2 linked regions of the Microbispora hainanensis genome follow. Each later gene encodes a partner of the first gene's protein in a complex. Links are inferred from orthologs where the notes say so. Each region holds a gene or a part of one and is shown in the gene's direction. Other genes may lie near its edges. The genes, in order: pcrA and uvrB.

Region 1 (11,011 bases):
CGGTCGCGCACCCGGACCTTGGCGAAGAGGTTGTTGATGTGCGTCTTGACCGTGGTCTCGCCGATGAACAGGGTGGCGGCGATCTCGGCGTTCGACAGGCCGCGCGCGATGAGCCGCAGGACCTCCGCCTCGCGCGGAGTCAGCCCGTCGGGCGGTGTGCCGGCATCCGTGGGTGTGCCGGGCGTCCGGTCCGCGTGCCGGGCCTCGCGCGTGTGGCGCGATGCGAACCGCGACCGGTGCGGCGGTGCGGCGGCGGGGCCGGTCGTCTCGACGGGTCCCTCGGTGGTCGGCGCGGTGCCGGTGCCGCCGCCGGTGACGGTGTTCAATAGGCGGCGCTGCACGCCGGGGTCGAGCTGCGCGTCGCCGTTCATCACCGTGGTCACGGCGCGGGCGATCTCCTCGGCGTCGGCGCTCTTGGTGAGGAAGCCGCGCGCCCCGGCGCGCAGCGCGGCGAAGACCGACTCGTCGTCGGTGTAGGTCGTGAGCACGACGACCTGCGTCTCCGGGAAGCCGGTGCGGATCCTCCGGGTCGCCTCGACCCCGTCCATGCGGGGCATGCGCAGGTCCATCAGCACCACGTCGGGCCGTTCGTCCGCGACCAGGCGGAGCGCGGCCTCGCCGTCGGACGCCGACCCCACGACCTCGATGTCCGGCAGCAGACCGAGCAGCAGGACGAGCCCGTCGCGCACCACGGCCTGGTCGTCGACCACGAGCACGCGGGCGGTCACGCCGGCACCCGCAGCCTGACCCGGAAACCGTCCTCGGTCTCGCCGGCCTCCAGGGTGCCGCCCAGGAGCTCGGCGCGTTCGCGCATACCCACGAGTCCGTATCCTCCTCCGGGTGTCCCCGGTTTCTCGCTCGGGGGGTTGACCACCTCCAGCTCGCACGTACGGTCGCCGAAGCTCAGCCGTACGGTGGCGGGGGAGCCCGGGGCGTGCCGCCGCACGTTGGTGACGGCCTCCTGGGCGGTGCGGATCATCGCGAGCTCGGTCTCGGGCGGCAGGCGGCGTTCGTGCCCATGGACGACGACGTCACACGGCCTGCCGGTCGCGTCGCGGAACTCCTCGGCGAGCGTCTCCAGCGCGGCGGGCAGCGGCTGGGCGTCGTCGCGGAGCGCGGCCACGGCGCTTCGCGCCTCTTCGAGGCCCTTCTTGGCCAGCTCACGAGCGCGTTCCACCCGGTCGAGGGCCTCCTGCGACCGGTCGGCGCGCAGCAGCAGCCGGGCGCCCTCCAGATGCACGATCTGCGCCGACAGGGAGTGCGCGAGGATGTCGTGGATCTCCCTGGCGATCCGGGCGCGTTCGGCCAGCACGGCCTCGCCCGCCTGCGCGGCGGTCGCGGCCCTGCGCTGTTTGATGGCGTAGGCGACCGCGAAGACCACGAAGACCGAGACGCACAGGCCGAGGTCGCGGTCCTGCCCCTGCGGGGCGATCGGTGGCGGCAGCAGCCCCAGGACGCTCGATCCCAGGCCCGCCAGGGCCAGCAGCAGGATGGGCAGCGACCACTTCAGCGGGTGCCGTACGGCGGCGGCCCCGACGCAGAACATGAGCACGGCGACGGCCGGGCTGCTGTCGGAGACCCTGTCGAGGGCGATGCTCGCCGCGAGGGTGAGCCCGATGAGGACGGCTTCCGCCGGACCGGCGTTCCAGCGCATCGGCAGGATCGGCCGCAGCCGGATGACGACCATGAGCGTCAGCGTGACGGCGATCGCGGCGGTCAGCGTGGTGATGGCGAGCCGGTCGCCCGTCAGGCCGAATCCCGGCGGGCTGGTCGCCTGCCCGCCGACGAGCAGGGCGATCACGGCCAGCCGCAGGAACGCGCCGGCGATCGCGTTCCCGCGGCTGGACTCCCAGGCGGCCTGGACATATCCGTCACGAGTGGGCACGTCCCGACGTTAGCGGGCCGTCTGAGCGCCGGGTACGGCCGCGCCGGGGAGGGCGTTCGCCCGCCGGGCGACGACGAGGAACTGGACACCGAGGGTCACTCCGACGAACAGGAGGATGGAGTTCTGCGACGAGGCGATGCCCAGGAAGGAGGTCAGGACCATCATCGCGACCCGGACGGCGATGGAGCCCACCCAGGCGATGAGGGTCGGGACGCCGCCCTGCGACCACGCCACGCCCTGCCGGTCGCGCCACACGCGCGTCGTCATGGCCCGCAGCACGCCGAGACCGGCGGCCACGAGGAGTTCCACGACGAGCACGGCGACGCTCAGCGACATGTGATGAGCGTCGACGAGCCCGCCGCCGCTGACACCGATCAGGACCAGCACGACGGGGATGATCACCCCCTGCGGCCTGGCGACGGGCCTCGGCCTCATCTGCCGGTAGATCATGATGGCGACGACGACGAGGGCGATGAGGACGATCTGCGTGGTTTCCATGCCCACGAAAGTAGGGATGCCGGGCGCGCACCGGATCGGCGCGCGGGTGGAAAGCTGGGGTGGAAAACCGGGCGGAGCCCGGCCGTTCTCCACCCGGGGGTGGAGAACCCGTCCGCCCGGCTCACCCCGGCCCGGTCCGGCCTGCTGGGCCCGGCGCGCTCAGCCCCCTCAGCCCGGCCTGTGCCGCGCACCTCGGCTCAGCCCCCCTCAGCCCGGCCTGTACCGCCCACCTCGGCTCAGCTCGCTCAGTCCGGCCCGGTTCGGCCTGCTCAGCCCAGTCCGGCCAGCCAGCCCGCCGGCTTGGTCCGGCGCGCCCGGCTCCGCCCGGCCCGGTTCGGCCTCGCGCAGGATGATCTCAGGCGGTGACCACCCGCTGGAACGCCTCGACGTACGAGCCCTCGGGGAGGCCCGCGGCGGCGGCGTGGCTGGAGAGCATGCCCTTGACCATGCCGTCCAGGTCGGGGATGTGCGAGGTCTGGCTCTCGTGCGCGCGCAGCGCGGCGATCTTGCGATCCACGGTCAGGGTGACGTCGATGTAGTGGTTGGGGGTCATGCCGCCGGTGAGCCACACTTCGCGTACGGTCCAGGCGTCGAGGCCCTCGTCGGCGAGCAGCTCGGGAAAGGCATAGGGGTTGCGGGCGTCGGGATAGACGGCGTCGAGGGTGGCACCGCCGACCGCGCGGTGGTCAGGGTGGCTCGGGCTGATCCGCGCGTAGTTGCGTTCGGGGGTCGAGGTGATGACCAGGTCGGGCCGCACCTGGCGGATCACCCGGGCGATGTCCCGCCGCAGGCCGAGCGTCTGCTCGACCGCGCCGTCCCGATAGCCGAGGAAGCGCAGGTCGCTCACACCCACGCACTTGGCCGCGGCGGTCTGCTCGGCACGGCGCAGCGCCGCCATGCCGCCGTTGTCCACCGCACGGTCGAAACCGCCCGCGTCGCCATCCGTGACCAGGCAGTACGTCACCTCGGCCCCCGCCTCGGTGAACCGGGCGACCGTGCCCGCCGCGCCGAAGTCGATGTCGTCGGGGTGAGCGACGACCATCAGCACTTTCTTGATATCCGCCTCGTCCAGCACGAGCAGTCCTCCTCAAGGTCCGGCACATCACCTTAAACGTGACATGCCGGGCGAGTGGGCCCCGGATGTCGGTGCGCGGTCATAACCTAAGGAGAGTGTCCACCCGAGCCGCCACTCATCCATTGCTCGACGGCCTCAACCCGCAGCAGCGGGACGCCGTCACCCACCAGGGCAGTCCGCTGCTGATCGTCGCCGGGGCCGGCTCCGGAAAGACCAGGGTGCTGACGCACCGCATCGCCTATCTGCTGGCGGAGCGTGACGTCCAGCCGGGGGAGATCCTCGCGATCACCTTCACCAACAAGGCCGCCCGCGAGATGAAGGAGCGGGTCGACAAGCTCATCGGGCCGCGGTCGAGGGCCATGTGGGTCATGACGTTCCACAGCGCCTGCGTACGGATCCTGCGGCGCGAGGCGAAGCGGCTGGGCTTCTCGTCCAGCTTCTCGATCTACGACCAGGCCGATGCGCAGCGGCTCATGGCGATGGTGTGCCGCGAGCTCGACCTCGACCCCAAGCGTTATCCGCCGCGGTCCTTCTCCGCCCAGGTCAGCAACTTCAAGAACGAGCTGATCGACTACGAGACGGCGGCCGACCGGGCATCGACCCATCTGGAGCGGACGCTCGCCGAGGCCTACCGCACCTACCAGCGGCGGCTCACCGAGGCCGGCGCGATGGACTTCGACGACCTGATCATGCTGACGGTCACGCTGCTCCAGCTCTTCCCCGACGTGGCCGAGCACTACCGGCGGCGGTTCCGGCACGTGATGGTCGACGAGTATCAGGACACCAACCACGCGCAATACATGCTGATCCGCGAGCTGGTCGGGCGGCCCGAGGTGCGCACCGCCGACGGCGACGTGGTGCGGGAGGGTGTCGAGCCCTCCGAGCTCGTGGTGGTCGGCGACGCCGACCAGTCGATCTACGCCTTCCGCGGCGCGACGATCCGCAACATCCTGGAGTTCGAGCGCGACTATCCGGACGCGCGGACGATCCTGCTGGAGCAGAACTACCGCTCCACGCAGACGATCCTCAACGCCGCCAACGCGGTCATCTCCCGCAACGAGGGCCGCAAGCCGAAGAACCTGTGGTCCGACCAGGGGGCGGGCCCCAAGATCATCGGTTATGCGGCCGACAACGAGCACGACGAGGCCATGTTCGTCGCGCAGGAGGTCGACCGGCTCTGCGACGACCACGGTGTCTCCCCCGGCGACGTGGCGATCTTCTACCGCACGAACGCCGCCTCCCGTGTGTTCGAGGAGATCTTCATCCGCACCGGCCTGCCGTACAAGGTCGTGGGCGGGGTGCGGTTCTACGAGCGCAAGGAGGTCAAGGACCTGCTCGCCTACCTGCGGGTCCTGGCCAACCCCGACGACATGGTGTCGCTGCGGCGCATCCTCAACGTGCCCAAGCGCGGCATCGGCGACCGTGCCGAGGCGATGGTCGAGGCGTTCGCCAACCGGGAGCGCATCGGCTTCTGGGAGGCGCTGCGCCGGGCCGACGAGGCGCCGGGCGTGGCCACCCGCTCGCTGAACGCGATCCGCGACTTCGTCGCGATGCTCGACGAGCTGCGCGGCAAGGAGCTTCCGCTGTCCGACCTGGCGGAGGAGGTGCTGCGCGTCACCGGCTACCGGACGGAGCTGGAGACCTCGGGCGACCCGCAGGACGAGAGCCGGCTGGAGAACCTCAACGAGCTGATCGCGGTGGCCGCCGAGTTCGAGGAGGCCAACTCGGATGGCACGCTCGTCGACTTCCTGGAGCAGGTCTCGCTGGTCGCCGACGCCGACCAGATCCCGGGAGGGCCCGGAGGGGTCGTACCCCCGGGGGAGCGCGCCCCCGACGACCACGGCGGGGTGGTCACGCTGATGACCCTGCACACCGCGAAGGGCCTGGAGTTCCCCGTGGTGTTCCTCACCGGCATGGAAGACGGCGTCTTCCCCCACATGCGCTCGCTGAGCGACCCGAAGGAGCTGGAGGAGGAGCGCAGGCTGGCGTACGTCGGCATCACCCGGGCCAAGGAACGGCTCTACCTGTCCCGGGCGGCGGTCCGCTCGGCGTGGGGCGCGCCGTCGTTCAACCCCGCCTCGCGCTTCCTGTCCGAGGTGCCGGGCGACCTGATCGAGTGGCGCGGCGACCCGGGCAAGACCGCCTGGTCGGCCGCGACCTCGCGCCCGGCCGCCCGTACGGCTCCCGCGCCGAAGACCGGCGGCCGGCAGATCCCGAGCCTGTCGCCCGGCGACCGGGTCACCCACGACACGTTCGGGCTCGGCACCGTGGTGGCGGTGGACGGCCAGGCCGAGAAGACGAGAGTGAAGATCGACTTCGGCAGCGAGGGCGAGAAGACCCTGCTGCTCGCCTACGCCCCCATCGACAAGCTCTGACCTGAGCCCGGAGCCGGAGCTCGGGCCCGGGTGTGTTGTGCGGACGAGCGCGCCGAGCGCGGGTGTCGGGAGTCGGATGGTCTGCGCCGGATGTCCCGGGCGGTGGGCCATGCGAGCCCAGCCGGAGCGGTGCGTGGCCCTCTGAGCCTTGCAGGTCTCCGCGCCATGTGCGGGTCTCCGCGCCATGTGCGGGAGGCCGGCACGAACGGAGCGGCCGGCCGGAGCGGTGCGCGCCCGGCTGGAACGAACGAAGCGGCCGGCCCCGGGTGACGATCACCCGGAGACCGGCCGCCTTCGTCGAGCGCCGTGCGGGGGGGCTCGGCCGCGCGGTTCAGTGCCTGATCGGCCGCGCGGTTCAGTCGGGCAGGATTACGGTGCCAGACGTCTCCGGCACGTCACCGTCGAGGTCGGACAGCTTGGCGACCTTGCTCTTCGGCGGCGCCTTGACCGTGACCTTCCTGCCCCAGCCGGCGTACGTGCTGTCGGTGGACAGGTTGAAGGTGAAGGTCTCGCCCTCGGACTTCATCTTCAGGTCGACGCTGGCCGAGGCGCGGCGGACGAGCTGGTCGGGGCCGATCCACAGCTTCCAGGACACCACGTTCTTGGCGGGGTTGGACCCAATGGCGGCGAGGCTGTTCTTGACATCCGGGTTGGCCTTCATGAGCTGGCCCAGCGTGATGGTGCCGCGATAGAGCGTGGTCTTCGCGCCGTTGACCCTGCCGCCGGGACCCTTGGCCTTGGTGGTCGCGAGGACCGCCTTGAGGTTGTGCCAGTCGAGGGGGTTCAGCGGGCTCGCCGAGGCGTTCGGCCGCACCCCGGGGAGCCGCAGCCAGGTCTTGCCCTCGGGGAGCAGGCTCGTGTAGACCCCGCCGGAGAAGTAGGCGGTCGAGCCGATGACGATCATGCGGAGAGGCTTCTCCGCGTCCTTCAGGTCCTCATCCTCGTCCTTCAGCAGCTCGCTGTATTTGGACTTCTGCGTGCTGTCCGAGGCGACGACGCCGGACCGGCCGAAAGCGTAGCCGCCGTTCGAGGTGTATTTGATGGCCGTGACGCCTGCGAGGCTCAGCTTGCCCGTGGAGACGAAGCGTACGCCGTGGCCGGAGACGAACTGCTTGCGCAGCGCCGACACCGGGTCGGCGGCGGGCGCCTGCGCCTGAGTCGAGGTGTGAGCCTGCGCGGGGGCGGCGACGGCGGGCGCCACGAGCGCGGCCGTCGCGGCGCACGCCAGCGCCATGAATGCTCGCTTCAAAGTGATTCCTCCCGTAGGTGCCCTCAAGATCAGGAGGGCAGCTGGGAAATCATTGCGGCTCATGATCACGAGAGCGTCACGAAAATCAGCATTTCCTGTGAGTTTTCAATTTGTGATCCGAATTCGGAAGGTTGCATTCCACTGCGAAAAGGCCGGGCGCGTTGCCGCCGAGCGGGCGGACGGATCACCCCATGGAGAGGGAACGGCCGACCTGCGGGGGCGTTCCGGGGCCATGCCTCGGGCGGCGGTTACGCTTCGGGCAGCGAGCACCATCTGCGGGAGGTCTTCATGGCAGGCAGGATTCGGGTCGTCATCGCGAAGCCGGGGCTCGACGGGCACGATCGCGGCGTCAAAGTGGTGGCGCGGGCGCTGCGCGACGCGGGCATGGAAGTCATCTACACAGGGCTGCACCAGACGCCGGAGCAGATCGTCCGTACGGCGATCCAGGAGGACGCGGCGGCGATCGGGCTGTCGATCCTGTCCGGTGCCCACATGACGCTGTTCGCCCGGCTCTTCGAGGTCCTGCGGGAGGAGGGCGCCGAGGACATCGTGGTGTTCGGCGGCGGCATCATCCCCGAAGCGGACATCCCCGAACTCACGAAGATGGGAGTCGCCCGGATTTTCACGCCCGGCTCCACGACCCAGGAGATCGTGGAATGGGTCCGTTCGGCGGTTCCAGCCACCGTTTAGGCATTTTGCCCAACCTTGCCGTACTCCAGGGTTGTTGGCAAGGCTCCGGCGGGACCCGACGACGCGGCCACGCTCGTACGGGGACTAGGCTTCATGCGCGGAAACGCCGGGCGGGACGACGGCGCCCGGCCTCGGACATCAAAAGGGACGGACCCTCGTGGACCTGTTCGAACATCAGGCGAAGGAGCTCTTCGCGGAGTACGGCATCCCGGTGCCGCGCGGAATCGTCGCGCACACGCCGGAGGAGGCGCGGGCGGCTGCAGAGCAGCTCACCGGACGCGTTGTCGTCAAGGCCCAGGTCAAGACCGGCGGGCGCGGCAAGGCCGGCGGCGTGAAGGTGGCCGACGACGCCGCCGACGCCCACGCGAAGGCGACGCAGATCCTCGGCATGGACATCAAGGGCCACACGGTCCACAAGGTCCTGATCGAGGAGGCCAGCCAGATCGCGGAGGAGTACTACTTCTCCTTCCTGCTCGACCGCGCCAACCGCACCTTCCTCGCCATCTGCTCCGCCTCGGGCGGCATGGACATCGAGGAGGTCGCGCACACCGCGCCGGAGAAGGTGGCGAAGGTGCCGGTCAGCCCGCTGACGGGCGTCGACCGCGCCAAGGCCCGCGAGATCGCGGTGGCGGGCGGCCTGCCGCAGCAGGCGCTGGACGGCGCCGCCGAGCTGATCGAGAAGCTCTGGGCGGTCTTCGTCGACGAGGACGCCACGCTCGTCGAGGTCAACCCGATGATCCTGTCGGCCGACGGCCAGGTGAAGGCCCTCGACGGCAAGGTCACCCTCGACGACAACGCGAACTTCCGCCAGCCGGAGCACGCGGCGTACGTCGACAAGGCCGCGGAGGACCCGCTGGAGGCCCGGGCCAAGGAGAAGCACCTCAACTACGTCAAGCTCGACGGCAACGTCGGCATCATCGGCAACGGCGCGGGCCTGGTCATGTCCACGCTCGACGTCGTGGCGTACGCGGGTGAGGAGCTCCCCGGCCAGCCCAAGCCGGCCAACTTCCTCGACATCGGCGGCGGCGCCTCGGCCGAGGTCATGGCGAACGGCCTGGAGATCATCCTGTCCGACCCGTCGGTGAAGTCGGTCTTCGTGAACGTCTTCGGCGGCATCACCGCCTGCGACGCCGTCGCCAACGGCATCGTCTCGGCCTTCCAGCTCCTGCGGAGCCGGGGCGAGGAAGTGACCCACCCGCTGGTCGTCCGCCTGGACGGCAACAACGCCGCCCTGGGGCGGCAGATCCTGGCCGACGCCGCGCTTCCGCGCGTCGAGCTGGTCGACACGATGGACGAAGCGGCCAAGCGCGCCGCCGAGCTCGCCGCGGTAGGTGCGTAATGGCTATCTGGCTCACCGAGAACAGCAAGATCATCGTTCAGGGCATGACCGGTGGTGAGGGCACCAAGCACACCCGCCGCATGCTCGCCGCCGGCGTCAAGGTCGTGGGCGGCGTGAACGCCCGCAAGGCCGGCGTCACGCACGAGGGCCTGCCGGTCTTCGGCACGGTCAAGGAGGCCATGGAGCAGACGGGCGCCGACGTGTCGGTCGTCTTTGTGCCCCCGGCCCACACCAAGGCCGCCGTCCGCGAGGCCATCGACGCCGAGATCCCGCTGTGCGTGGTCATCACCGAGGGCGTGCCGGTCCACGACACCACCGAGTTCTGGGCGTACGCCGTCTCCAAGGGCAACAAGACCCGCATCATCGGCCCGAACTGCCCCGGCATCGCCTCGCCCGGCGCGTCGAACGCCGGCATCATCCCGGCCGACATCACCACCAAGGGCCGCGTCGGCCTGGTGTCGAAGTCCGGCACGCTGACCTACCAGCTCATGTACGAGCTGCGTGACATCGGCTTCTCCACCTGCGTCGGCATCGGCGGCGACCCGGTCATCGGCACGACGCACATCGACGCCCTCCAGGCGTTCCAGGACGACCCGGAGACCGACGCGATCGTGATGATCGGCGAGATCGGCGGCGACGCCGAGGAGCGCGCGGCTGCCTACATCAACGAGCACGTGACCAAGCCGGTCGTCGCCTACGTCGCCGGGTTCACCGCGCCCGAGGGCAAGACCATGGGCCACGCGGGCGCGATCGTGTCCGGCTCCGCCGGCACCGCCCAGGCCAAGAAGGAGGCCCTGGAGAAGGTCGGCGTCCGCGTCGGCCGTACGCCCAGCGAGACCGCCCGCCTGATGCGCGAGATCATGTCCAGCCGCTGATCTCATACATCCGGCTGTCGTCCGCGACCTTGTGCTCCCACCGCCGTGGTGGTGTGAGCGCAAGGTCGCGGTCGTTTCCGGGGCCCGGCCGGTGCGCGTGCCGATGCGTCCGGATTGCGTACTCCCCGGCGTGGCGACGTGGAGCAACGCCGCCGGGCTGGGATGATGCGGTAACGTGACGGGCCTTCTCGACCAGTTCAGGACCGCTCCCCGCGCCGTGCTCGGCCGCATGGGAGCCGGGGACGACGAGGAGACCCGCCGGCCGCTCCCCGTCTCGGGCATGCTGGCCGCGGTCGGGACGCTCGGCGTCGGCCTGGCCGTGCTCACCACGCTCACCCTCATCGGCTGGATGGCCGCGCCCCGCGGGCCGTTCGGCGAGGGCCTGCCCGGCGTCTTCCGTACGGCCTGCCAGCTCTGGCTCGCCGCCCACCACGCCGGTTTCGCGATCCCCGGCGGCCGGGTGGGCCTGCTGCCCATCGGCCTGATGATCCTGCCGGGGGTGCTGCTCTATCGGGCGGGCCTGTGGATGGCGCGCGACGCCGACCTGCGGGTGCGGATGCCCGCCCGGCTGCCCAAGGGCACGCCGCGCGACGTCGAGAACGCCCGGCGCCGCGCTCAGCTCGCCCTCATCGCCCAGGCCGGCATCTCGCTGGCCGCGCCGTACGCGCTGCTCGCCGGGGTGATCGCCCTCGTCTCCGGCAACGAGATCATGGAGCCGTTCCTCGGAGAGGCGCTGGTCAGCCACCTGCTGCTGGCGTTCGTCACCGGATCGGTGGCCACCGCCCGCACGATCGGGCCGTGGCGCTCGATGCTGCGCCTGCTGCCCGAGCGGCCGCGCTCGCTCGTGGCGGGCACGGCCGTCGCGACCGCGCTGATGCTCGTGGCCGGGGCCGTGCTGGTCCTCGCGGCCGTGGTGGTCAACTTCGCCCGGATCCAGCAGATGTCGGAGGTGCTCAGCCCCGGAGTGGTCGGCGGCCTGCTGCTCCTGCTCCTGGAGGTCCTCTACTTCTTCAACGCCGTCATCT
Region 2 (11,002 bases), 1.8 Mb from region 1 along the record:
CCCGGCTGCCCGCCGCGTTCGTGCCGGGGGGCACGGTGACGGCCGGCAACTCCTCCCCGGTGAGCGACGGCGCCGCGGCCGTCGCGGTCGTGCCCGAGCGGCTGCGCGCCGCGGCCGGACTGCCCGGCCTGCGGCTGCTGGCGGGCGCCGTCGCCGGCTGCGACCCCGAGCTGCCCGGGTGGGGACCCGTGCCCGCCGTACGGCGAGTGCTGCGGCGGACCGGAACGGACCTGGAGAGGGTGGCGGCGGTGGAGGTCGTGGAGGCGTTCGCGGCGCAGGTGCTCGCGGTCACCGACGCGCTCGGCCTCGATCCCCTGGGGTCCGACTCCGAGCGGGTGTGCGCCGACGGCGGCGCGCTCGCCCTCGGTCACCCCTGGGGCGCGAGCGGAGCGGTGGTGGTGACCCGGTTGTTCAGCAGGCTTGTGGGAGCGCCGCCGGGGACCCTGGGTCTCGCGGCGGTCGCGGTCGGCGGCGGTCTCGGCATCGCCGCCCTGTTCGAGGTGGTGTGAGTGATCCGGCTGGAGGACGTCCATGTGCGCCTGGGGCAGCGCGAGGTGCTGCGCGGTGTCACGGCCTCGCTGACCGAGCGCCGCGTGGGCGTGGTCGGGGCGAACGGCTCGGGCAAGAGCACGCTCGCCCGCCTCGTCAACGGTCTGGTCCTGCCGACCTCGGGCACGGTCACGGTGTCCGGGCTCGACACCCGCCGTCACGCGGCCCGCATCAGGCGCGGCGTGGGGTTCCTGTTCACCGACCCGGACGCCCAGATCGTGATGCCCACGGTGGCCGAGGACGTGGCCTTCTCGCTGCGCCGCAAGGGCCTGACGCGCGAGGAGGTCGAGCGCCGGGTGCGGGAGATCCTGGAGAGGTACGGCCTGGGGGAGCACGCCGACCACCCCGCGCATCACCTGTCCGGCGGCCAGAAGCAGCTGCTGGCCCTCTGCTCGGTGCTGGTGCTCGAACCGGAGATCCTGGTCATGGACGAGCCGACCACGCTGCTCGACCTGCGCCACTCCAGGCAGGTCGCCGCGCTGCTGCGGACGCTTCCGCAGCAGGTGGTCGTGGTGACCCACGATCTTCCGCTGCTGGAGGACTTCGACCGCGTGCTCGTGATCGACGAGGGGCGGATCGTCGCCGACGCCGAGCCCGCCGCCGCGATCGGTCACTACCGGAAGATGATGGCGTGAGGGGGCTCACCGGCGCCTACGTCCACGGCGATTCGCTCCTGCACCGGCTGCCCGCCGGGGCCAAGCTCGCCGGGCTCGCCGTGTCCTGCACGGCGCTCCTGCTGCTGCGCGGGCCCGCGGCGCTCGCGGGGGCCGCGGCCGTCGTCGTGCTCCTGTACGTCGTCTCCGGGGTCGGGCCCGCCGCGGCCTGGGCGCAGGTGCGGCCCGTCCGCTGGTTCGCCGTGGCCCTGTTCGGCGTGCAGCTCGTGTTCGCCGACCTGCCCACCGCGGCGTCCTCGACGCTCCGCGTCGTGCTCGCCATCGCCCTGGCCGGGCTGGTCACGCTCACGACGCGCACCGGCGCAGTCATGGCCGCCCTGGAGCGCTGCCTCGCCCCCGCCAGGCTCGTCGGCCTCGATCCGTTCCGCCTGTCGCTGCTGCTGTCGCTCACGCTGCGGAGCGTGCCCGTGATCGCGGATCTGGTCACCCGGGTGCGGGAGGCCCAGCGCGCCAGAGGGGTCGAGCGCAGCCCACGCGCCTTCGCCGTACCGCTGGTGGTGGGCGCCCTGCGGCACGCCGACGCGCTGGGGGAGGCGCTCGCCGCGCGCGGTCTCGACGACTGAAGAGCCTCGACGGCTTTCCCGGGCCTGCTGCGGGTCCACGCGGGGCGATGGCGGGTCAGAGCACGGCGGTGGCAGGTCGGACCACGGCGGTCAGAGCACGGCGGTCAGAGCACGGCGGTCAGAGCACGGCGGTCAGAGCACGGCGGTCAGAGCACGGCGGTCAGAGCAGGGTGGTCAGAGCGGCGGCAGGGCGGGGGCCAGGCGGCGGGCCTCGGCGACCAGGTCGAGCAGGTCTCCGACGAGGCCGGGCGGCGCGGCCACGAAGCTGCGGTCCTCGGCCGGGCCCTCCGCGGACGCCTCGAAAGGTCCGCCGTCGAGCCCCACGATCTCCAGACCGGCCTCCCGCGCGATCAGGGCCCCGGCGGGCAGGTCGAGTCCTTCCGCGCGGTAGCCGATCATGCCGTCGATGTCGCCCCGCGCGAGCATGGCCCAGCACAGCAGCGGCGCCCAGAGCTGGAGCACCCGCCGGGCGCGGGCGTCCATCGTCATCTTCAGCGACCGCGCCGCCGGATCCAGCCGGGAGACCCCGTGGCCCTGCGTCCAGGCGAGCACCGGCCCGTGCCGGAGGTCGCGCCGCGGCGGCCCGGTCAGCGGCCCCGCCGGCCCACGGGCCCCCGCGCCGCTGACCGCCGACCAGGTGCGGCCGGAGAGCGGCTCGTGGACCACCCCGAGCACCGGGCGGCCGTCCGCGCACAACGCCAGGCCCACGACGTACGCGGGAAGGCCGATCGCCACGTTGTTCGTGCCGTCGAGCGGATCGACCAGCCAGGTCCATCCGCCCTGCGGGCGATCACCGCCGTGGACGCCCGACTCCTCGGCCACGATCCGATGGGAGGGGAACTCCGCCCGGATGCGGTCGAGGATCAGCTTCTCGGCGGCGACGTCGAGGTCGGTCACGACGTCGCCCGACCCGCCCTTGTCGTGGACGGCGACCGCCCCCGGCGCGCTCTCGCGCAGCACGGATCCGGCGGCCAGGGCGGCCTCGACGGCTACCCGCCTGGCGTGTTCGAGGTCCACAGGCTCCTCCTGGCCAGCTCGGCGGCACGTGCGGTCTCCGCGTCGTCGAGGCGTTCCCGACTGACGTGGTGGAGCGGCGTGGCGAGCGGCCCGAGCGACAGGTCGTTCAGCCCCGGACGGCCACGGCCGAGCGCCACGGTGGCGGCCTCGCCGTCCTCGGGGATGACACTGCTGTGGAAGGCGCCCGCGACGAGCGTGTAGGTGTCCCCGGCGCCGAACAGCTCGGCACGTCCCGGGGCGTACGCCACGGTCCTCGGGGTGGGGCGGATGACGTCGCCCGACGAGGTGCTGACGACCTCGAAGACGCGGTGGGTGGGGGAACGGGTGGTGTCGGTCACCACGGCGTGGACGTTGCGCACCTGGCCGTACAGGACATAGCTGGTCAGGTCCCAGCTGTGGCAGTGGACCTGTGAGGTGGTGCTGCGGGCGCGCCGGGCGGCCGCGGTCCACACGTGCACGCACGCCCCGAGCTCTCCCTCGCGGACCAGCGGCAGGCAGAGGAATCCCAGCGGATGCCGCACCCCCCGCACCCCCGAGCCGCCCTCCGCGATCTCGCCGAGCACGCCGAGGGCCCACTCGCGGGCGCTCCCGCCGGCGAGCACGTCGAACACGTCCCCATATCTCATGGCGCGTACGGATCCTTGGCGCGCAGGGCCTTGCGGGTGACCTCGACCACGTCGCGGTCGGTGAACGACTTGGGCAGGGGGAGATCGACGCGTTCGAACAGCCTGCGGACCTCCTCGACGGTCGGCTCGTCGCTCAGCGGCACCGACCGGTAGCGGTCGATCGCCACGCGGCGGGCCTGCTCGAAGCTCGTGCGCAGCTCGGTGCCGCAGCTCTCGTAGAAGAACGAGCCGCTGAAGGCGATGATGGCCCGGTTGGGGTCCTCGGACGTCAGGATCAGGGCGCGGCCCGACATGTCCCAGCGGAAGGTCGTCATGACCGGCGAGAGCCCCACCGCGATGTCGAGCAGGCCGTACCGCTGGCGATACCAGAACGCGGCCAGGACGCTCGCGTACGACTCCTTCCTGGCCCGGTCGGTCGTCCACACCTCACCGGTGCCGTCCGGACGGTCCGACAGCGACCTGCGGTAGTGCGCGTAGCTCTCGCACACCGCCTCGTCCGTCGGGTCGATGATCTCCAGACGCACCGTGAGGTGCCGCTTCTCGCGCCGCGCGGCGGCCACGCACTCGGGCAGCGTGACCGCGCGCATGTAGGTGCCGGTGCCGCCCTTGAACGTCCAGCGGTCGGTGCCCCGGCGGGCGTCCGCGTGCGCCTGCGCGATCTCGTGCTGACTGACCAGGACGCGGATGACCGACATGTCCTGCAGGGCCCTGCGGGTGCCCGCGACCAGGTCCTCCAGCTCGTCGAGGCGGTCGAGGCGCTCGGGCAGCCGCGCGAGGACGCCGGAGGTCGCGTGCATGGCCTCCTCGACGGGCTCCTGCCGGACCCGGTCGCGCAGCAGTGCGGTCGCGACGAGGGCCAGGACGACCAGGGTGGTGCCGCTGACGAGTTGAGTCCTCACGTTGAGGGGGATCATCTCGTCGGGCAGCACGCCGAGCACGCCCACCACGACGGCCAGCACGAGTGCGATGGCCCCGTCGACGTTCTTGGCCGCCCATGCGAGTGACCGGCCGACGGCACTCCGTAACCCCGCCATAGGTCAGCCCCGCCATCCCGTCAGTGTCGGCCCCCGACTCGAATCGTAACGACAGGGTCATGGTCCGGCAAAGGGTCGGCCTGCCCGGGCGCGGCGGCGCGGAGGCGAGGGGCGGAGCCGGCATCAGGACCGGAATTGTCGGTCGGCGCGCGTAGGTTATGGAGGTGAACCGGAGCGAGCGTGAATGCCCCTGTGCGGCCGCCCGCGCCGGTGGACGGGGCGAGTGAGGAGCTGAACGGCGATGACATCCATGATGGACCTGAATCGGAAGGTCGCGCCCTTCCAGGTCGTCACCGACATGACGCCGTCCGGCGACCAGCCCACGGCGATCGCGGAGCTGGAGCGCCGGGTCAGGGCTGGGGAGAAGGACACGGTCCTGCTCGGTGCGACCGGCACCGGCAAGACCGCCACGGTGGCGTGGCTGATCGAGCGGGTGCAACGCCCGACGCTGGTCATGCAGCCCAACAAGACGCTCGCCGCCCAGTTCGCCAACGAGCTGCGCGAGATGCTGCCGAACAACGCGGTCGAATACTTCGTGTCCTACTACGACTACTACCAGCCCGAGGCGTACGTCCCGCAGAGCGACACCTACATCGAGAAGGACTCCTCGATCAACGAGGAGGTCGAGCGGCTGCGCCACTCGGCGACCTGGTCGCTGGTGTCGCGCCGCGACGTGGTGGTGGTCGCCTCCGTCTCCTGCATCTACGGCCTGGGCACGCCGCAGGAGTACGTCGACCGGATGGTCGGGCTCAAGGTCGGCCAGCAGATCGAGCGCGACCAGCTGCTGCGGCGGCTGGTCGACATGCAGTACACGCGCAACGACCTGGCCTTCACCCGGGGCACCTTCCGGGTGCGCGGCGACACGGTCGAGGTCATCCCGGTCTACCAGGAGCTGGCCGTCCGCATCGAGATGTTCGGCGACGAGATCGAGAAGCTGGCGACGCTGCACCCGCTCACCGGCGAGGTCGTCGGTGAGGACGACGAGCTGCACATCTTCCCCGCCTCCCACTACGTGGCCGGTCCCGAGCGGATGGAGCGGGCCATCGCCGGCATCGAGGCGGAGCTGGCCGAGCGGCTCGCCGACCTGGAGCGGCAGGGCAAGCTGCTGGAGGCCCAGCGGCTGCGCATGCGCACCACCTACGACATCGAGATGATGCGCCAGGTCGGCACCTGCGCCGGGATCGAGAACTACTCGCGGCACATCGACGGCCGTGAGGCCGGCAGCCCGCCGCACACGCTGCTCGACTTCTTCCCCGACGACTTCCTGCTCGTCCTGGACGAGTCGCACCAGACCGTCCCCCAGATCGGCGCGATGTACGAGGGCGACGCCTCGCGCAAGCGGACGCTGGTCGACCACGGGTTCCGGCTGCCGTCCGCCATGGACAACCGCCCGCTCAAGTGGGAGGAGTTCCTGGAGCGTATCGGCCAGACCGTCTACCTGTCCGCCACGCCGGGGCCGTACGAGCTGGGCCGGAGCAAAGGCGAGGTGGTGGAGCAGGTGATCCGCCCCACCGGCCTGGTCGACCCCGAGGTGATCATCAAGCCCACCAAGGGCCAGATCGACGACCTCATGGAGGAGATCCGGGCCCGGGCGGAGCGGGACGAGCGGGTCCTGGTCACCACGCTGACCAAGAAGATGGCCGAAGACCTCACCGACTACCTGCTCGACAACGGCATCCGCGTCCGCTACCTGCACAGCGAGGTCGACACGCTGCGCCGCATCGAGCTGCTGCGCGAGCTGCGCATGGGCGAGTTCGACGTGCTGGTCGGCATCAACCTGCTGCGTGAGGGCCTCGACCTGCCCGAGGTGTCGCTGGTGTCGATCCTCGACGCCGACAAGGAGGGCTTCCTCCGCTCGGAGACCTCGCTCATCCAGACGATCGGCCGCGCGGCCCGCAACGTGTCCGGCCAGGTCCACATGTACGCCGACAAGATCACGCCCAGCATGGAGCGGGCGATCGAGGAGACCAACCGGCGCCGGGCCAAGCAGATCGCCTACAACGAGGCGCACGGCATCGACCCGCAGCCGCTGCGCAAGAAGATCGCCGACATCCTGGACAGCCTCGTCCGCGAGGACGCCGACACCGCGCAGCTTCTCGGCGGCGCGGGGCGGCAGCAGTCGCGCGGCAAGGCGCCGGTGCCGGGTCTCGCCTCCCGCGGCGCGGGCCAGCACGCGAAGGCGATCGCGGGGGAGATGCCACGCGCCCAGCTGGAGTCGCTGATCGAGTCGCTGACCGAGCAGATGCACAACGCCGCCGCCGACCTGCAGTTCGAGGTGGCGGCCCGGCTGCGCGACGAGATCAAGGAGCTCAAGCGGGAGGTCCGCGACATGCGCGAGGCCGGCGTCAAGTAACGGCCCAGCGGCCACGCGATCCCCTGCCCGGTGCCCCGCCCCGGGCCCGCCGGGCCGCGCTGGTGATTGGGCAACCGAGCGCCGGCAGGGCGGCACGACCGCGCCGTGCTCGCCTGGGCCAGGCGGGCCTGGGCGAGGCGGGGGTCCAGCTTGTGATCGCCGGCCCGGCGCTGGCGATCGGGCAACCGAGCGCCGCCGTGCCGTGACCGCCCGGGCCGGCAGGCCCGGGCGAGCCGCGAGGTTCAGCGTGTCACCGCCGAGCCCGGCGGCGAGGTGGCGTCACCCGGTGCCCGGCCATGCGGCCGAGATTCCAGGTCGGCGAATCTGGTGAATCGCGCGATGTGGCCATTGATGGGCGAAGCGTGAAAAACTGACCGCGTTTCTGGCGTTCTTATTCCGGCGAAATCATGGCCGGCAGGTGAAATCGGCGGGTGCGGCGCCGGATGCGATTGACCTGGTCTGATGCAGGGAAGGCATTCGTCGGCGTGTGGATGAACGTCCATATGTCATGGGGGTGGCTCGTTCGAGCGGCCCCCGCCGGGCGAATCCGTCTGTGGCAAATCGGGGAAACAATGCGTTCGACGACTTTCGTTTTCACTTCCTACGCCGGCCTCGTGCTCACCGCCGGGTCGGTGACCGCTCTCCTCGCCGGTGGCGGCGAATCTCCGGCGCGGTCGTACGCCGCGGTGGCGATGCATCGGCCCGTCGCGTTCGCTCCGCTCTCTCCAAGCACGTCCGCTACGCCCGCGCCGTCGTCGGAGCCCAGCCCGTCGGCGACGCCGGGCGACCTCGCCGGGTGCCGGGACGGCGACTGCGAGGTGCGGGTGCATGCGGAGGACCGCATTACGATCGACCCGAGCCTGGGCGTGGACCAGATCACCGTCGTGGGCCTGCGGGGAAACGCCATCAGGCTCTCGTTCACCGGCACCTCGACGGTCGTCGACGGTCTGAACACCACGATCAGCCGGACCTGCAACAACGATGACTGCAGGGTCAGGGGAGCGGTGACGATCACCACGAGCAGGCCGGGCCGCATCGGCGACGTCGCGCTGCGCCTCGCCCAGGTGGCCGGTGACACCGCCGTGCTGGTGCTGAAGCCCGTCACCCGGTAGGACGACAGGCACTCGCACCCCTGCTCCTAGGGGCCGGCCGGAGCCGGTGTGATGTCTCGTCGCCCGGCTACCGGTGATTTTCGTGCGGCGCCGAGGTGGGCCGGAGCCGGTGTGATGTCTCGTCGCTCGGCTACTGGTGATCTCCGTACAGCTTTGGGGCTGTCCGGAGCCGACGGCGATCTGGCTCACCGGTGATTTTCGTGGTGGTGGGGGCGGCCCGGTCGCTCGTGACCACGCTTCCGAGCCGCTCTCATCGCCGGGTTCCTCGCGCCGCCTCCCAAGCGCTGCGCCTTCTGCGGAGCCGGGACTTCCGGCCACGCCCGGTGGCCGCGACACCCCCGCACGGGCCCGCTCGCGCGGTCTGATGGGTCCCGCGCAGCGCGCGCCCAATACCCACAGATGATGGCTGCACCACTTCTGACCAGGCAAAATGTATGCCGATCAAAAACCTGGATGTGTAGTATCCAGGTATGCGGATGAGCGAAGGCGTCGAGTGGGCGATGCACTGTTGCCTGACGCTGGCATGGCTCGGCAACGAGGTGCCGGTCTCGACGGCGAAGCTCGCCGCAGGGTTCGAGCTGCCGCCCGCGTATCTCAACAAGCAGCTTCAGGCACTGGCCAAGGCCGGGATCATGACGTCCACTCCGGGGGCGAGGGGCGGGTTCCGGCTGGCGCGGCCCCTGGAGGAGATCTCGGTCATGGACGTCGTGACGGCGATCGAAGGGCCTGCCGAGGCGTTCCAGTGCACGGAGATCCGACGGCGCGGGGCCGGCGCGGGGCGGCCGGAGGAGCAGTTCCGCGTTCCGTGCGCGGTCTCGACCGCGATGCGCAAGGCCGAGATGGCGTGGCGGCGGGTGCTGGCCGCGCAGACCCTGGCCGACGTGCAGGCCGCGGCGAACCGGCGTGCGCCCCAGGCGGGCGAGGTGATCCGGCGCTGGTACGAGCAGAACTGATCGTCCCGCGACGATGACCATCGCCGGAACCAGGGAGGGGTAACCGGATGTGAACCCGCATTCCATAAAAGCCCGCTCCACGATCGCCGCGGCAGGGCTCCTGCTGCTCGCTCTGGTCGTGGGAGGCGTCGGCCTCGACCTGGCGATCCGCTACAGAGTCCAGAGCGAAGTCTTCTTCTCGGCCGAGCAGGTCGCCGCGCGATGGAGCGCGGCGGCGCGCAACGGCGCCGTGCCGCGCCCGATCCCCACCACCACCGACATCACCCTCGTCCAGTTCGTGAACGCCCGCGGCGAAGTCGTCAACTCGAGCATGCAAGCTGCGGGCATGCGGCCGCTCAGCACGCTGCGCCCTCCGGCGGACGATCGCCTCCAGAAGCGCACGGAGTGTTCCGCGCAGGGCCGGTGCATCATGCTCATGGCCAATCGGGTCACCCCGGCCGCGGACTCGCCGGTCGTGTACGCCGGCACGGCCCAGCCGTCCCTCCTGGCCACGCACAATCTGGAGTACGCCATAGCTGTGGGCGGCATCCTGATCCTGATCTCGGTCGCCCGGATGACGTGGTGGGCGATGGGGCGGACCCTGCGCTCGGTCGAGCGGGAACGCCAGTTCGCTTCCACCACATCCCATGAGCTCAGGACGCCGATCGCCGGTCTGCGGGCGCATTTGGAGGAGGCTCTCCTCTATCCCGACGACGTCGACCCGCGCGACACCATCCAGGGAGCCTTGCGGGCCACCGGCCGGCTTGAGGCGATCGTCGACGACCTGCTGCTGATGACCCGGCTGCACGGCACCGCCGCGGCGGCGCCGGAGTTGGTAGAGCTCGGCGCGCTGGCGGCGGAGGAGGCGTCGGCGCTGGCCCCCGGGGTGCCGGTGCACGTTCTGGCGGCCGGCGACGTGCGCGTCTACGGCTCCCGGATCCGGCTGGCCCGCGTGATCGGCAACCTCCTGAGCAACGCGCAACGGCATGCGGTCAGCGTTGTCACGGTGACGGTCGACTCCGTCGGCGACCAGGCTGTCGTGGCGGTCACCGACGACGGGGCGGGCGTCCCCCCGGCGGATCGCGAGCGCGTCTTCGAACTTTTCGTTCGCCTGGACGAGGGGCATCGCCTGGATTCCGGCGGCAGTGGTCTCGGCCTCGCCATCTCCCGCGACATCGCTCACGCCCACAACGGCACGTTGCGAATCGAGGACTCTCCGGTAGGCGCCCGTTTCGTGCTGACGCTGCCGCTGGCGGGGACGGCGGGAGCCGCGGCGGAGTCGACCGCCGTGCCCGGGCAGGCCGCCGCCAAGTCTCGGAAGAACACCCGGGCCGAGCGTCGGCCGTCTGCCGGGACCGGCCCATGAGCGCAGCGGTCGCTCCGGGCCTTCCCACGACGAAGCAGGCCCAGCGCCTGGGCGCGCTGGTGAAGCGCGGCGCCGACGCGGAGGACGTCGCCACGGCGATCGACGAACTCGCCGCCACGCCAGGCTGACGACGTCTCGGGGCGGCGCCCGAGAAGGCGAGCGCGGCCACACGGCCCGCGGCCGTGCCCGCTCACCCGTGTCGATTCGCGGGGGCAACCGGGGACACGGCGCAACCGCCGTCCGTTGACGGGAAGGCGGGATCGCCCCGCCGGCCGGAGGAGGTGGCTGATGTTCGCGGCGCTCACCGGGCTCGGACTGTCGACCGCGGCCGGGCTCAACGCGTACATCCCGTTGCTGCTCGTCGGCGTGCTCGCGCGGGTCACCGACGCCGTGCGGCTGCCGGCCGAGTACGCCTGGCTGTCCGACACCTGGGTTCTCGCGATCATCGCCGTGCTGCTGGTCGCCGAGTTCGTCCTCGACAAGGTGCCCGTGGTCGACCACGTCAACGACATGATCCAGACGGCGGTACGGCCCGCGGCGGGCGGCGTGGTCTTCAGCGCCACGGCGGCCGCGGCGGAGATCGACAATTCGGCGTGGATGGCCGAGCACCCGGCGGTCGGCTGGCTGCTGGGCATCGCCGCCGCACTGGCCGTGCACCTGATCAAGGCTTCGGCGCGGCCGGTGGTGAACGCCACCACGGCGGGTGTGGGCGCGCCGGTCGTCAGCGTGGCCGAGGACGTGGGCTCGCTCGGCATGAGCCTGATCGCGATCTTCCT

What was found.
Region 2: the proteins of pcrA (region 1) and uvrB are in contact, whole or in part, in a crystal structure (PDB 7EGT), measured with the Thermus thermophilus proteins. The link is inferred for Microbispora hainanensis from one-to-one orthologs. Residues at the interface, in WP_096412145.1 of Thermus thermophilus: His654, Arg656, Phe657, Gln666, Asp668, Glu669, Lys680, Arg681, Leu682, Ser683, Lys685, Tyr686, Ala687; in WP_096411307.1 of Thermus thermophilus: Glu23, Leu25, Arg26, Asp27, Gly28, Glu29, Arg30, Phe31, Arg55, Glu326, Asp327, Phe328, Glu379, Ser382, Gln383, His398, Gly400, Arg401.

What each region holds. Positions count from the first base shown.
Region 1 is NZ_CP108086.1:3,475,157-3,486,167, forward strand. The notes cover bases 3,183-6,178. They hold pcrA (DNA helicase PcrA), read left to right. Parts: upstream 3,183-3,523; coding sequence 3,524-5,833; downstream 5,834-6,178. Other genes in these bases: OHB01_RS16510 (PIG-L deacetylase family protein), read right to left, coding at 3,183-3,458. Outside these bases: OHB01_RS16495 (response regulator transcription factor), read right to left, coding at 1-728; OHB01_RS16500 (sensor histidine kinase), read right to left, coding at 725-1,885; OHB01_RS16505 (hypothetical protein), read right to left, coding at 1,895-2,383; more of OHB01_RS16510, read right to left, coding at 2,739-3,182; OHB01_RS16520 (hypothetical protein), read right to left, coding at 6,189-7,082; OHB01_RS16525 (cobalamin B12-binding domain-containing protein), read left to right, coding at 7,371-7,772; sucC (ADP-forming succinate--CoA ligase subunit beta), read left to right, coding at 7,930-9,111; sucD (succinate--CoA ligase subunit alpha), read left to right, coding at 9,111-9,986; OHB01_RS16540 (DUF6350 family protein), read left to right, coding at 10,162-11,011. UniProt on the Escherichia coli protein: A helicase with DNA-dependent ATPase activity. Unwinds DNA duplexes with 3'-5' polarity. Translocates on single-stranded DNA with 3'-5' polarity. Initiates unwinding more efficiently from a nicked substrate than double-stranded DNA.
Region 2 is NZ_CP108086.1:5,322,559-5,333,560, forward strand. Bases 4,274-7,260 are described here. They hold uvrB (excinuclease ABC subunit UvrB), read left to right. Parts: upstream 4,274-4,704; coding sequence 4,705-6,816; downstream 6,817-7,260. Other genes in these bases: OHB01_RS24850 (hypothetical protein), read right to left, coding at 4,274-4,463. In the rest of the region: OHB01_RS24825 (thiolase family protein), read left to right, coding at 1-509; OHB01_RS24830 (energy-coupling factor ABC transporter ATP-binding protein), read left to right, coding at 510-1,184; OHB01_RS24835 (energy-coupling factor transporter transmembrane component T family protein), read left to right, coding at 1,181-1,786; OHB01_RS24840 (inositol monophosphatase family protein), read right to left, coding at 1,961-2,803; OHB01_RS24845 (hypothetical protein), read right to left, coding at 2,776-3,429; more of OHB01_RS24850, read right to left, coding at 3,426-4,273; OHB01_RS24860 (hypothetical protein), read left to right, coding at 7,389-7,928; OHB01_RS24865 (RrF2 family transcriptional regulator), read left to right, coding at 8,399-8,881; OHB01_RS24870 (sensor histidine kinase), read left to right, coding at 8,931-10,226; OHB01_RS24875 (hypothetical protein), read left to right, coding at 10,223-10,354; OHB01_RS24880 (DUF4126 domain-containing protein), read left to right, coding at 10,515-11,002. UniProt on the Escherichia coli protein: The UvrABC repair system catalyzes the recognition and processing of DNA lesions. A damage recognition complex composed of 2 UvrA and 2 UvrB subunits scans DNA for abnormalities.